DNA from 3 places in the Klebsiella sp. I138 genome. Region 2 is predicted to be linked to each of the others. Evidence: predicted binding sites of a transcription regulator. Region 2 holds the regulator's gene; each other region holds the start of a gene.
The links. The regulator LexA, encoded in region 2, represses DNA repair genes until DNA is damaged. The targets are predictions, from matches to a motif close to TNCTGTATGTACATACAGNA.
Positions count from the first base shown of each region.

Region 1: a site for LexA is predicted at 1,254-1,273, ahead of ACMYSK_RS03220 (YebG family protein). Genes of this name have one in related genera too.
Region 3: a site for LexA is predicted at 1,948-1,967, ahead of sulA (SOS-induced cell division inhibitor SulA). Genes of this name have one in related genera too.

Region 1 is NZ_CP180447.1:706,249-709,527, forward strand. Features, by position in the region: gene purT (formate-dependent phosphoribosylglycinamide formyltransferase) at 1-1,153, opposite strand, end outside; gene ACMYSK_RS03220 (YebG family protein) at 1,290-1,655, shown strand; gene ACMYSK_RS03225 (tellurite resistance TerB family protein) at 1,753-2,442, shown strand; gene ptrB (oligopeptidase B) at 2,560-3,279, shown strand, end outside.
Region 2 is NZ_CP180447.1:3,804,415-3,807,693, reverse strand. Features, by position in the region: gene plsB (glycerol-3-phosphate 1-O-acyltransferase PlsB) at 1-900, opposite strand, end outside; gene ACMYSK_RS17785 (diacylglycerol kinase) at 1,030-1,398, shown strand; gene lexA (transcriptional repressor LexA) at 1,600-2,208, shown strand; gene dinF (MATE family efflux transporter DinF) at 2,277-3,279, shown strand, end outside.
Region 3 is NZ_CP180447.1:2,199,413-2,202,691, reverse strand. Features, by position in the region: gene ompA (porin OmpA) at 1-1,065, opposite strand, end outside; gene sulA (SOS-induced cell division inhibitor SulA) at 1,418-1,927, opposite strand; gene ACMYSK_RS10335 (TfoX/Sxy family DNA transformation protein) at 2,388-2,981, shown strand; gene yccS (YccS family putative transporter) at 2,999-3,279, opposite strand, start outside.

The sequences.
Region 1 (3,279 bases), 2.4 Mb from region 2:
CGGCAGCTTTCGCCCGTGCCACCGCTTCATCAACGCTATCGGCAACGGCCAGCGTAACGCCCAGGCGACGAGAGCCATCAATGTCCGGTTTGCCAAACAGGCGCAGCTGAAGGCCTGCGCCAACCGCTCCCTGAATATTATTAAAGGTGACGTTGTGGCTGGTGAGCTGCGGCAGAATCACCGCTGAGGCCGCCGGGCCATACTGGCGAATCGCGCCCACCGGCAGACCAAGGAAGGCACGGACGTGGAGGGCAAATTCTGAAAGATCCTGTGAAATGAGCGTGACCATTCCGGTATCGTGTGGACGAGGAGAGACTTCACTAAAGATAACCTCGTCGCCGCAGACGAACAGCTCCACGCCGAACAGTCCATAGCCACCGAGCGCCAGTACGACCTTGCTGGCTATTTCCTGCGCGCGGGCCAGCGCACGTTCACTCATCTGCTGCGGCTGCCAGGATTCGCGATAATCGCCATCTTCCTGGCGATGGCCGACCGGCGCACAGAAATGGACGCCGTCGACGGCGCTGACGGTAAGCAGAGTAATTTCAAAATCGAAATTGACCACGCCCTCGACGATAACCCGGCCTGCGCCGGCGCGGCCGCCCTGTTGCGCATAGCGCCAGGCATCGGCCAACTGGTCATGGTGACGAATAAAACTCTGGCCTTTGCCGGATGAGCTCATGACCGGCTTCACGATGCAGGGAAGCCCTGTCTCAGCAACGGCCTCACGAAAGGCGGTTTCGCTGTCGGCAAAGCGGTAGGAGGAGGTGGGCAGCTGCAGCTCCTCCGCGGCCAGGCGGCGAATACCTTCACGATTCATGGTCAGTTTTGCCGCGCGGGCAGAGGGGACGACTTTCTGCCCGGCCAGCTCCAGCTCGACCAGCATATCCGTGGCGATGGCTTCAATTTCGGGCACGATGAAGTCGGGTTTTTCTTCTGCAATCAGCGCGCGCAGCGTTTCGCCGTCCAGCATGTTGATGACGTGCGAACGATGCGCCACCTGCATTGCCGGCGCATCAGGGTAGCGGTCTACCGCGATGGTCTCAATGCCCAGCCGTTGACACTCAATGGCGACTTCTTTACCCAGTTCACCGGAACCTAACAACATCACCCGCGTTGCTGCCGGGCGCAGCGCTGTGCCTAATAACGTCATGACTCTTTTCCACAGTAAAAAAACATGCGCCGCATTATAGACGAAAACGTTTGCGTCTGTCTTTATGGCTGTTGGTTGAGTCTCGGGTGAAAATTTGCTATACTGTATAAAAATACAGTATAAAAGAGGCTGCACAATGGCGGTTGAAATTAAATATGTGGTGATCCGCGAAGGTGAGGAAAAAATGTCGTTTACCAGCAAAAAAGAGGCCGATGCTTACGACAAAATGCTCGATCTTGCCGAAGTCCTCAACGACTGGCTGGTAGAGTGCCCGCTCACGCTGGATGAAGCACAGCGCGATGAAATGGCAATGTGGCTGGCGGAACGCAAAGAGACGCTACATCATATCCTGAGGTCGGGAAAACGTCCGGAAGCGGAAGATGAAACGGCCGGGCAGTCCTCTGAGACCGACATCCAGGGGGCAGAAACGCCGGAAGCCGCAGCAGACGAGTCGCACGAACCCCCAGCGCCAGCGAAATCACGGAAGGTAAAGGCGGCCTGACACTAGCCGAATTTGCGCATCTTTAGTTGTCCATCACATTTCCTTACATCTCGTCGTTTAGGCTGGTGATTACGCCTAATATGCAACGAGGGGAATCATGGCTAACTGGCTTAATCAACTCCAGTCTCTGCTGGGTCAGCAGGGACCATCTTCATCATCAGGTGAGAGGCCGGATGGGAAAAACTTCCTCCTGCCTGGCGCGCTAGGTGGCCTGGCAGGGCTGCTGGTAGCCAGTAAATCATCGCGTAAGCTGCTGGCCAAATATGGCACCAGCGCGCTGCTGGTTGGCGGCGGAGCGATTGCGGGAAGCGTGCTGTGGAATAAATACCAGCAGAAAATACAGGAAGCTTCGCCCGCGCAACCTGTTGCTTGCACCGGGCAATCCGCCATCGCGTCGCAGGACTCGCCGGCGACCGGGCTTGATGCCCGCAGCGAACGGCTGATACTGGCGCTGGTGTTTGCGGCTAAAAGCGACGGGCATATTGACGACAGTGAGCGGGCAAACATCGAAGAGCAGCTGCGTGCGGCTAATATTGCCGTGCAGGGCCGCGTATTAATCGATCGCGCCCTGGCGCAGCCGCTTGACCCGCAGCGTCTGGCTCAGGGCATCACTAGCGAGCAAGAGGCGCTGGAAATCTATTACATCAGCTGTGCTGCGATCGATATCGACCATTTTATGGAGCGGAGCTATCTCAACGCCCTCGGCGAGGCCTTAGGGCTCCCGGCGGAAGTGCGTGCCGACATCGAACAGGATATTCAGGCACAAAAACAGGCGCTTTCTATCTAAATCAGCAGGTTTTGCTTGCAACGTGGGCCACTTTTGCCACCCTTATACACACGCCATCCTTCAAGCCGCTTCTTGAATGATTTTGTGTATGAAATACAGGATGCAAAAGACCAAAAGATGCCACCAAAAGCAAAACGAATCCCCCACGCCATGACCCTGCATGGCGATACCCGCCTTGATAACTACTTCTGGCTGCGCGACGACGATCGTTCGCGGCCGGAAGTGCTTGATTATCTTCGCCAGGAAAATGAATACGGGCAGAAGGTCATGTCCACTCAGCGCAGCCTGCAGGAGCGGGTGCTGAAAGAAATCATTGACCGTATCCCGCCGCGTGAAGTCTCTGCACCCTACAGCAAAAATGGCTATCGCTATCGCCAGGTGTATGAACCCGGCTGCGAATACGCTATTTACCAGCGCCAGTCGGTGCTGAAAGAAGAGTGGGATGAATGGGAGGTGCTACTCGATAGCAACCAGCGCGCGGCGAAGAGCGAATTCTATACGCTTGGCGGACTGGGGATCTCGCCGGACAATACGATCATGGCGCTGGCGGAGGACTATCTCTCCCGACGGCAGTACGGCCTGCGCTTGCGTAACCTACAAAATGGCGAATGGTATCCCGAGGTGCTGGAAAACGTCTCGCCAGAATTTGCCTGGAGTAATGATTCGCAAACGCTGTGGTATGTCCGCAAGCACCCGACTACGCTGCTGCCTTATCAGGTGTGGCGACATACCGTTGGCGCCTCACCGCGATCCGACGTTCTGGTCTACGAGGAGAAAGACGAAACCTTCTACGTCAGTATCCATACGACCACCTCCCGGCAATTCGCGGTTATCTAT
Region 2 (3,279 bases):
AATCTCGTGCCCTTCATGGGCCAGCTGACGCACGCGTTCGGCGTTATGGACGTTGATCCCCTGATACAGACGGTTCCAGGTAAACCCGAGCACGCGGTCGGTCAGACGAATCATCTCATAGGAGAAGTTTGCGGCGATCTCTTCCATCAGCGCGATGGCGTTTTGCTGCGCCTTCTCATGGGAGATTTTCTTGCTGCGTGCTTCGTCTTCCACCGCGCGCGCGATGGCTTTTGAGGCCAGCAGCTTATTGAACAGGTCCTGACGCGCCGGCAGGCGCGGGCCGACAGCAGCCAGGCGCTGACGAGCGAAGTGCATGCGCGCGACGCGGGCCAGCTTCTGGGCGATAATTTTATCGGTGCCGTGTTCGGTGGCCATTCTGCGCAGGGAAACCGGCGGTGAGAAACGGACAAAACTGTCGCGCCCCAGCCACAGAACGGCGAAGAACTTCTGAATGCCATTCAGCATGCGCAGCGGCGGGTTCACTTCGCCTTTCTCACGCCCTGGCCTACGACCAAACATCACCGACACTGGCACCATTTGCACGTCCAGGTCAGGATGGTTACGGTGCAGATCCAGGTAGTCGTGGAACAGCTTGATCGACTCTTCTTTCGGCGCATAGTAGGTAAAGACGCGCGGCCCGCCGTGGATAAACACGTAGCGCGGCAGCAGCGCGCCGTCGATTTCCAGCGGTTCAAGCGGGTCGGGTAAATCGTGCTCCAGGCACTGGGCGCGCAGAGTCAGCAGGTCCGCCTTCGAGTTATAAGGCAGGACGTACATAATAGGACGCGAGGTATCCAGCCCTAATTCCTGAGCAGGTTCTGCGGGAATAGACTTGCTTTTTACCAGCACCCGTAATGGTAAATTCAGTAATTTATAGTAAATTCGTTGCCAGCCGGACATAAACGATGTGAAGCCTCTGGTTAATCATGCAAATGCGCGGCAAGAATAACAGAAAGCGCGCAAAATTTCCGTTGCCACGCGGCAAACGCGTGCACTCATTGACGTCATTTACATAAAAAGGTTCTTTTGATGGCCAATAATACCACTGGGTTAACCCGAATCATTAAAGCAGCAGGTTATTCCTGGAAAGGGTTCCGTGCGGCATGGATGAATGAGGCCGCATTTCGTCAAGAAGGCGTCGCCGCCATTATTGCCGTCGCGATCGCCTGCTGGCTGGACGTTGACGCCATCACGCGGGTGCTGCTGATAGGCTCGGTCCTGATAGTGATGATAGTCGAAATTCTTAATAGCGCGATTGAAGCGGTCGTAGACCGTATTGGGCCAGAGCACCACGAACTATCAGGTCGGGCGAAGGACATGGGGTCCGCGGCGGTGCTGCTGGCCATTGCGATCGCGCTGATCACCTGGGCAATCCTGCTGTGGGCCCGCTACCATTAACCGAATTTTGCTGTCCCGACCGGCAGGCTCCACGCGCCCGATGGGGTTTGCGGCCTGCCGGTGGCAATAACCCCTGGCACAATGGGTTATCTGATACGCAAAATGGAAAGAATCTCCTGATTTTTGTGTGAAATTTGATTCCAAAATCACCGTTAGCTGTATATACTCACAGCATAACTGTATATACACCCAGGGGGCGGGATGAAAGCGTTAACGACAAGGCAGCAAGAGGTGTTCGATCTCATTCGGGATCACATCAGCCAGACGGGCATGCCGCCAACGCGTGCGGAAATTGCTCAGCGCTTGGGGTTCCGTTCTCCCAACGCGGCGGAAGAACACCTGAAAGCGCTGGCGCGTAAGGGCGCGATCGAGATTATCTCCGGCGCCTCCCGGGGCATCCGTCTGCTTACGGAAGAAGAACCTGGTCTGCCGTTGATTGGCCGCGTCGCAGCCGGTGAGCCGCTGCTGGCTCAGCAGCATATCGAAGGTCACTTCCAGGTCGATCCGGCGATGTTCAAGCCGAATGCCGACTTTTTGCTGCGGGTTAGCGGTATGTCGATGAAAGATATCGGTATTCTTGATGGCGATCTGCTGGCGGTCCATAAAACTCAGGATGTGCGTAACGGCCAGGTTGTCGTGGCGCGTATTGACGAAGAAGTTACCGTAAAACGCCTTAAAAAGCTGGGTAACATCGTCGAACTCCTGCCAGAAAACAGCGAATTTTCACCGATCGTGGTGAATCTGCGCGAGCAAAACTTCACTATCGAAGGGCTGGCCGTTGGCGTTATTCGCAACGGTGAGTGGCTGTAACACCTTCTCCCCGCAGCATCATCTGATGCATGATGCTGCGCAGTCTTCCCCCGGTCAGGCTCTTTCTCATGTTCTTTAACGCCGCTGATAAGGCCCTGTGGCGCCTGGCGCTACCCATGATTTTCTCCAATATCACCGTCCCGCTGCTGGGGTTGGTCGATACCGCCGTAATTGGTCACCTCGATAGCCCGGTTTACCTCGGTGGTGTTGCGGTCGGCGCGACGGCCACCAGTTTTCTCTTCATGCTGCTGCTTTTTCTGCGCATGAGCACCACCGGACTGACGGCACAGGCCTTTGGCGCAAAAGATCCTCTTCGCCTGGCGAGGGCGCTGGTGCAGCCGCTGGGGCTGGCATTAGGGGCCGGCCTGCTGATTGTGCTTTTCAGAACCCCACTTATCGATTTGGCGTTGCATATTGTTGGCGGCAATGAAGCGGTGCTGGAACAGGCCCGGCGCTTTCTCAAAATTCGCTGGCTGAGCGCGCCGGCGTCGCTGGCAAACCTGGTGCTGCTCGGCTGGCTGCTGGGTGTGCAGTACGCCAGGGCGCCGGTGATTCTGCTGATCGTCGGCAATCTGCTGAATATCGTGCTCGACCTGTGGCTGGTGATGGGTCTGCACATGAACGTGCAGGGTGCTGCGCTGGCGACGGTGACCGCCGAATATGTCACCTTTATCATCGGGCTGCTGATGGCAAAACGCGTACTGACGCTGCGCGGGGTGTCATTGGCCATGCTGAAATGCGCCTGGCGCGGGGATGTGCGTCGGCTGCTGGCGTTAAACCGCGATATCATGCTGCGCTCTCTGCTGCTCCAGCTCTGCTTTGGCGCGGTGACCGTCTTTGGCGCTCGCCTCGGCGGCGAGATCGTTGCCGTCAATGCGCTTCTGATGACCATGCTGACCTTCACCGCCTACGCGCTGGATGGTTTTGCCTATGCCGTAGAAGCTCACTCCGGGCAGGCGTACGGCGCGCGTAATGGGAGTCAGCTGCTTGACGTCTGGCGGGCGGCCTGTCGGCAATCGGGAATAGTGGCGCTGGCGTTTGCGGTGACCTATGCCGTTGCGGGGCAGCAGA
Region 3 (3,279 bases), 1.6 Mb from region 2:
CTGCGGCTGAGCTACTACGTCTTTGTAACCTTTAACTTCGATCTCTACGCGACGATCTGGGCCCAGGCAGTCGATCAGTGCAGCGCGAGCCTTCACGTTGTCACAGGTAGTGCCGGTAACCGGGTTGGATTCACCCATACCACGTGCGGAGATTTTGCCAGCCGGGATACCTTTAGATACCAGGTAATCAACAACGGACTGAGCACGTTTCTCGGACAGCTGCTGGTTGTAAGCATCAGAACCGATACGGTCGGTGTAGCCCAGAACCACTGCAGAACCGTCTTTCGGATCCATGTTGCTCAGCTGGGTGTACAGCTGATCCAGAGCCTGCTGACCTTCCGGTTTCAGGGTAGATTTGTTGAAGTTGAACAGAACGTCAGACTTCAGAGTGAAGTGCTTGGTAGTCACTTCTGGAGCCGGAGCCGGTGCCGGAGCAACAACCGGAGCTGCTTCATCCTGACCGAAACGGTAAGAAACACCCAGGCTCAGCATGCCGTTATCAGGACGTGCACCAACGGTACCTGCGTCACCGATGTTGTTAACCCACTGGTATTCCAGACGAGTAGCGATGTCACGAGTAACAGCCCACTCTAAACCACCAGCAAATACCGGGGATACGCCAGTGTCGTGTTCGCTGCGGGAAACGCCGGTAGAACCGTAGTTGCCATCAGCGTCTGCACGCCAAACCATACCACCCAGACGGGTATAGATATCCAGATCGTCAGTGATCGGGTAACCCAGTTTAGCAGTCAGCTGAACGCCCTGAGCTTTGAAAGCGCCGTTGTCTACGCTGCCTTTATATGCAACGCGACCCAGCCAGTCGTAGCCCATTTCAAAACCGAGGTACGGGTTAACCTGGTAACCACCGAACGCACCAGCACCGAGCTGGCTGTTGTGGGTCGGGCCATTGTTGTCCTGGAAACCGTTACCGTAGAATCCGGTATCGTGAAACTGGGACCAGCCCAGTTTACCACCTGCGTACCAGGTGTTATCTTTCGGTGCGGCCTGCGCTACGGTAGCGAAGCCAGCCAGTGCCACTGCAATCGCGATAGCTGTCTTTTTCATTTTTTGCGCCTCATTATCATCCAAAATTCGCCATGAAGTTACAAAAGACCTCACGGTTAAATCCTTCACCCGGGGCGTGACTTGTTGTTAACTATGCTGATACATGCAGCGTAAGCCGATCACCCCTGGCGATGTAAAGTCTACAACTTAGTTCGAAACTTACAAGTGTGAACTCCGTCAGGCATATGAAAAAAAAGGGTTGTGTACACAACATTTAACAAATATGGTTGATTTTTGTTCGCCCAATAAACCCGCGAAACCGCATCAGACAGGCATTCCGGTATAAATGACCCTGTTCTGAAAATGACATTATTGTAAGCAAAAAAAATTCCAGGATTAATCCTAATTTAGCTTAATGGTACAAATTAGAGTGAATTTTTAGCCCGCTGAGTTGTCTCCCAGGCTGGTTTGCATTTCCAACCGGTCGCATGATAAACCCCATTGCATGACCTTCTTGCGCCGCGATAACCAGGCGTTCATGTTCTTCTGCCGTGAGTTCATCTGCCAGCCAGCCGATCACCACACTGTAATTACCCGTACTGAGTGCGCGGATCATCGACTCTACGGTATTGTAAGGGGACAGCTGGCTAATCTGCATAACCTTAGACAGCGGTAGACCGGAAGACTGAACCCATTCACGACTCAATTTCTGCTTCGGCGTAAGCCAGAGCTGCCAGCGGGACTGCTGGCCAAGCTGCTGCAATAAAGGGAGCAGGAGTAATTGCGTCATCATAGGCTGATCTTCGCGGTAGACAATTTCACTGATCAGCCCGCTGGCCGGTTGTTCGGCGACGTCATGAGAAGGATGACGTACTGAAGCAGAAGTCAGTGATGAACGATTTGCGTAAGCTGAAGTAAACATAGTCTATCCCGCCTGTAGGTTACTGTATGAATATACAGTATATCCAGCAGGAGAAAAGATCAACCTCATTTATCACTTCATTGGTTGAAAATTGTACATGATTTTTGTCGATTCTGCGCCAGCGGGCTCCGGGGGCAGGGGGGATGCATCTATTCTGATCGATAAATGACGTGAGCAATTGTTGGCCATCCGGCGCATGCGCGCAGTTGCTTCGCCCGTGTTTGTTATACAGAACGCGAAACTATTCACTCATATCCCGGTGAACAGGGAATGCGTATTTATTGCTTATATATTTAGCATTTCCAGCGGGCAGTTTTCTGAAAGCCCCTCGCAAAACGGTGAGTAAATATTGAACAGTGCAAAAATCACCTTGCTGCAATAAACGAAGTCACTTATTTTCTGTATTAGCGGATCCGTTTACAAACAATCTTCTATTTACATGATTAACAAAGGAATAATCATGAAGAAAATTTCATCTTTACGGTTCCATCAATTCCAGGAATGTTTATCTCCACTCGGTAAAATAAGCTGTCGGCCGTTATTTGGCGGCTATAGCCTGGCCATCGAGGATACCGTTTTTGCTATGGTTGCAGAGGGCGAAATCTATCTTAAGGTTTGTGAGCAGAGCGCTGAGTATCGTGTTGTGCATGAGACTCCTCTTCTGACAATGCGGAAAAATGGCCGCCCGGTTTTGCTGAAGTATTATCAGGTTGATGAAACTCTTTGGCGCGACAGCAAAACGCTTTTTAACTTATCGGCGTTGTCGTTACAAAGTGCACGCAATGAAAAGCGACGACAGCTTGCTACCGGAAGGCTAAAAGATCTCCCTAATATCAGCTTTCATATGGAGTTGCTGTTGATTAGCGTTGGCATTATGGATGAAAAAACGCTTCGACAGCTTGGTGCGCAGGAAGTCTGGCTGAAATTACGTGAGTCAAATAAGGCGCTTACGCTGAATATTCTTTACGCGCTGGAGGGGGCTATTGTGGGCGTACATTCTGCGGCGCTCCCGACGCAGCGGCGTCAGGAGCTTAAGGCTTGGGCTGGTATCTAGTTCAAAAGTATCGATGCTTATTCAGGTTGAGCGGCAACCTGTTTTTGCAACCGGCAGATTTCCGGCAGCAGCGCCAGCAGCAGGCCGATTTGCTGTAGCACCAGCGGTTCTTTGCTATCTGCACGGGGCTCAAGGTGTTGAATCCGGGACTGCAAACTATTGAGCGCTTGTTGCACCCGATGTTCGTCAGCAGGCGTGTGGTGCAGCGCATCATCAACATAGCAGACGGCATCATCAAGCAGAGCCAGAATATCCGGAGTTGTGAGTTGTTCCCGATGCGCGCCCAGCGCTGAAATAT